One region of the Arthrobacter sp. 05N33_2 genome, then DNA from elsewhere that is predicted to be linked to it. Evidence: predicted binding sites of a transcription regulator. Region 1 holds the regulator's gene; the other holds the start of a gene.
The links. The regulator LexA, encoded in region 1, represses DNA repair genes until DNA is damaged. The targets are predictions, from matches to a motif close to TCGAACANNTGTTCGA.
Positions count from the first base shown of each region.

Region 2: ruvA (Holliday junction branch migration protein RuvA) is a predicted target of LexA. The motif match lies at 1,227-1,242, and genes of this name have one in related genera.

Region 1 is NZ_JBFTNJ010000009.1:43,300-45,496, forward strand. It holds gene AC1DHX_RS07335 (LysM peptidoglycan-binding domain-containing protein) at 1-369, opposite strand, end outside; gene lexA (transcriptional repressor LexA) at 902-1,651, shown strand; gene AC1DHX_RS07345 (ATP-dependent DNA helicase) at 1,763-2,197, opposite strand, start outside.
Region 2 is NZ_JBFTNJ010000042.1:11,934-14,130, reverse strand. It holds gene AC1DHX_RS14915 (YebC/PmpR family DNA-binding transcriptional regulator) at 1-561, shown strand, start outside; gene ruvC (crossover junction endodeoxyribonuclease RuvC) at 611-1,189, shown strand; gene ruvA (Holliday junction branch migration protein RuvA) at 1,315-1,959, shown strand; gene ruvB (Holliday junction branch migration DNA helicase RuvB) at 1,952-2,197, shown strand, end outside.

The DNA.
Region 1 (2,197 bases):
CACGATATCGGCCACAACATCGCGGGGATCGCGCTCCGGGGCCACCGACCCGGCAATGGCCCAGAGGGACTCCCCCGGTTGGACTGTGACGGATACGGTCGGCGTCACCGAGAGCTGGTCTGCGGAATCTGCCGCTTTCGCGGGAGCGTTGAGGAATCCGCTGAAGGACAGGATGAACGCCGCCAGCAGAATCAGGGGGACGCCGAAAAAGACGAAGCGTCCGCGCCGGGTGAGCCGAAGCGGCGGCTGCTTGGTCCGGCCGCCGGAAACCGCGGCGGCGGCTCCTTGCTGCGCCCGCGACGGCGCGGAGCCGCGGCGCCTGGCGTTGAGCGGGTACACGTTGCCGTGACTGGAAACGCCCTGGCCCATGCCGCTTTGGTCGAGGCCGCCGTGTCCGATGCTGCCGGGTCCGATGTTGCCGTGTCCGATGCTGCGGCGATCCGCTGCGCCACCCGGACCAACACCACGGTGGCGGGTCGTGACGCCCTGAATGTTAGTGCCGTCAAACGCGCTTGAAACTGACATGAACTGAGCCCTCCTGGACCATAAGTTGCCGCCCGGCGTACTCACGTACTCGCCGCCAACCGGCCGAACCTTCGAACATAGAACCGAACATTGCCTGCGAACCCAGATCGTCGGAATCGAACACATATTCGAATCTTACTTGTTCTGTTTTAGCACTTACTAACGAACGATGTCGAGACTCGCTAGAACAAATGTTTGAAAAAGGTCTGCGGCTGGCCTATTTTTGAGGGACAGGACAACCACTTTCGAACTCCCACTTTCGAACTACCAGTGGGAATTCATTCGTAGTTGATCAGCAGGGTCTGACATTTCAGGCCGGAAGTTCCCGGTGACAGCAGCCACGGCAGCCGGGCGGAACGGAAAGGCGTTGGCGAACATGGCAGCACAAGCCACCGGCGGCAGGGCCACCCCACGGAGCCCGCAGCCCGCCCGGGCCCCCAAGAGCCTCACCGTCCGGCAAAAGAAAATCCTGGAGACCATCCAGCGGTCCGTCACGGACAAGGGCTACCCGCCGTCCATGCGCGAAATCGGCGACACCGTCGGTCTCGCCAGCCTGTCGAGCGTGACCCACCAGCTCTCCCAACTGGAAAAGCTCGGCTACCTGCGGCGCGATCCGAAGCGGCCCCGGGCCATGGAAGTGCTCATGCCGCTGACCCTGGACGAGGGGGCCACACCGATATCTGGTATCGAGAAGTCCAGCCCCTTGCGGGCCGTCGGCGGCCTGTCGGTAACCGAGCTCGCCAGCGCCACTGACACGGCAATGGTGCCGTTCGTCGGACGCATCGCCGCCGGCGGGCCGATCCTCGCGGACCAGGTGGTGGAGGACGTCATGCCGCTGCCCCGCCAACTCGTGGGCCATGGCGAACTCTTCATGCTCAAGGTGGCCGGCGACTCGATGATCGACGCCGCCATCTGCGACGGCGACTGGGTGGTTGTCCGCCGCCAGGGTGATGCCGTGAACGGCGATATCGTTGCCGCCCTGCTGGACGACGAAGCCACTGTCAAGACCTTCCGCCAGCGGGACGGCCACACGTGGCTGTTGCCGCAAAACACCCAGTACGAGCCCATCCTGGGCGACCACGCCGTCATCATGGGCAAGGTCGTATCGGTACTGCGCTCCCTCTAAACTGCGCTTGCTCTAAACTGCGCTCCCCTTAGCCATCCGGGGCATGCTGCCAGTTCGGAGCGGCCACCCCGCGGCGGATTTCCGGCGCAGGGTGGCGGCCCCGGTTGGGACTTAGGCTTTCGCGGAGTCTTTCGCCAGGCGCTTCAGGGCTGCCATGGCTATCGATGAATCGGTGGTGGGCCAGAACGGCGGCAGCGCGGCGCGCAGGAAGCCGCCGTAACGCTCCGTGGAGAGCCGCGAATCCAGCACTGCCACCACGCCCTTATCCGAGGTCGAGCGGATCAGCCGTCCGGCGCCCTGCGCGAGGCGGATGGCGGCGTGCGTGGCCGAGACGGCCATGAAGCCATTGCCGCCGGCCTGGGCCACGGCCCGCGAACGTGCCGTCATCAGCGGGTCGTCCGGCCGCGGGAAGGGAATCCGGTCGATGACCACCAGCCGGCAGGACACGCCAGGGACGTCGACGCCCTGCCAGAGGGACATGGTGCCGAACAAACACGTGTCAGGTTCGTCGGCAAACTGCCGCACGAGCGCCGTCATGGTCGACTC
Region 2 (2,197 bases), on a different contig from region 1:
ATCGACCGCGCCATCAAGCGCGGCGCCGGGCTCACCGGCGAGGTCGTCGATTACACCGAAATCATGTACGAGTGCCGCGGCCCGCAGGGTTCCGCGCTGCTGATCGAGTGCCTCACGGACAACAAGAACCGTGCCGCCTCCGAGGTCCGGCTCGCCATCTCCCGCAACGGCGGCACGATCGCCGATCCCGGCTCCGTCAGCTACCTCTTCTCCCGCAAGGGCGTCGTCTCGCTGCCGAAGAACGGCCTGACCGAGGACGACGTCCTGATGGCCGTGCTGGATGCCGGGGCCGAGGAAGTCAAGGACAACGGCGACAGCTTCGAGATCCACTCCGAGCCGACCGACCTCCAGGCCATCCGCGATGCCCTCACGGAAGCCGGCATTGAGTACGACACCGACGAGGCCGAGTTTGTGCCGTCCATGCAGGTGCCGCTGGACCTTGATGCCGCGAAGAAGTTCATGAAGCTGGTGGACGCCCTGGAAGAGCTCGACGACGTCCAGAACGTGTACAGCAACGCCGACCTCAGCGACGAAGTGCAGGCCGCACTGGAAGCCGAGTGACCCGCTCACCCAAACGTGACTTTTGGGGCCCGGTCTTGACGGCCCAACCGTGACGCTGCGCGTGTTGGGGGTCGACCCGGGCCTCACCCGTTGCGGGATCGGCGTTGTCGACGTCGAGCGGAACCGGCGGGCCACTTTGGTGGCATTCGGCGTTGTGGGCACCTCACCCGAGGAGAGCCTGGACCAGCGGCTGCTGGTCATCGCCACGTCCATCGACGAGTGGCTGGACCGCTACGAACCCCAGGTCCTCGCCGTGGAGCGGGTCTTTTCCCAGCTCAACGTCAGCACGGTCATGGGGGTGGCGCAGGCCTCCGGTGTGGTCATTGCGGCCGCCGCGCGCCGTGGCATCCCGGTGGCTCTGCACACCCCGTCCGAGGTCAAGGCAGCCGTGACGGGAAGCGGGACCTCGAACAAGGATGCGGTCACCAAGCTGGTGACCAAGATCCTCCGGCTGGACGCGCCTCCGCGCCCTGCCGACGCCGCCGACGCCCTTGCGTTGGCCATCACCCACGCTTGGCGGGCCGGCAGCGGGGCCGCCGTAGCCACGACTGGGCCGGGCAGCCAGTCCCTGACTCCGGCGCAGCGGGCGTGGGCGGACGCGGAGGCAAAAGCGCGCCGTGCGCGCTGAATGTCCGGCTGTGACGCCGCGGGGCTTGGTAGGGTATTCGTAGATATGTTCGGATAGCCGGCGTGCCCGGCTGTACGTTCTTTCATCACCCAGTTGTAGACGCCAGTTAGACCAGGAGCCCGGCCTTGATCAGTTTTCTTCGTGGAACCGTTGCGCATGTTGGCCTGTCCTCCGCCGTGATCGACCTCAACGGCGCCGGCATGAGCGTCAACGCCACACCGCAGACCCTCAGCGGCCTCCGGGTGGGTGAGGAGGGAAAGCTATTCACGTCCCTGATCGTGCGGGAAGACTCGCTGACCCTGTTCGGCTTCGCCAGCGATGACGAACGCGAGGTGTTTGATGTGCTCCTCAGCGTCAGCGGAGTCGGTCCCCGCCTCGCACTGGCGGTGCTGGCCGTCCACGAGCCCGAAGCCATCCGGGTGGCCGCCCACTCCGGCGACGGCAAGGCCTTCACGAAGGTCCCCGGCATCGGACCGAAGGTGGCCGGCCGGATCGTGCTCGAACTAGCCGGCAAGCTTGTGCCGCACGGCACCGCCGGCGCGCCTGTCGCGGCCGTGTCCGCCGAATCCGTCTGGAAGCCGCAGGTGGTGGCCGCGATGACCAGCCTGGGCTGGTCCGAAAAGGATGCCACGGCCAGCATCGACAAGTCCCTTGCCGATTCCCCGGACCTCGCGGCGAACGGCAATGTGGCGGAGATTCTCCGCGCGACGCTGCGCTGGCTGGGCCAGGACGGCGCCCGCGCCGGGAACCGGGTGGGCGCGCGTGGCTGAGCCGTCGATCGTCGCCGGGGGAGAGGAACCGGAGGAGCGGGTCATCGAAGCCGCCCTGCGGCCCAAGAACCTGCACGACTTCGTGGGCCAGCACCGGGTCCGCAAGCAGCTCTCCCTCGTGTTGGAGGCCTCGCGCATGCGTGGGCGCAGCGCGGACCACGTGCTACTCTCGGGCCCTCCCGGCCTGGGCAAGACCACACTGTCCATGATCATCGCCGCCGAAATGAACGTTCCGCTG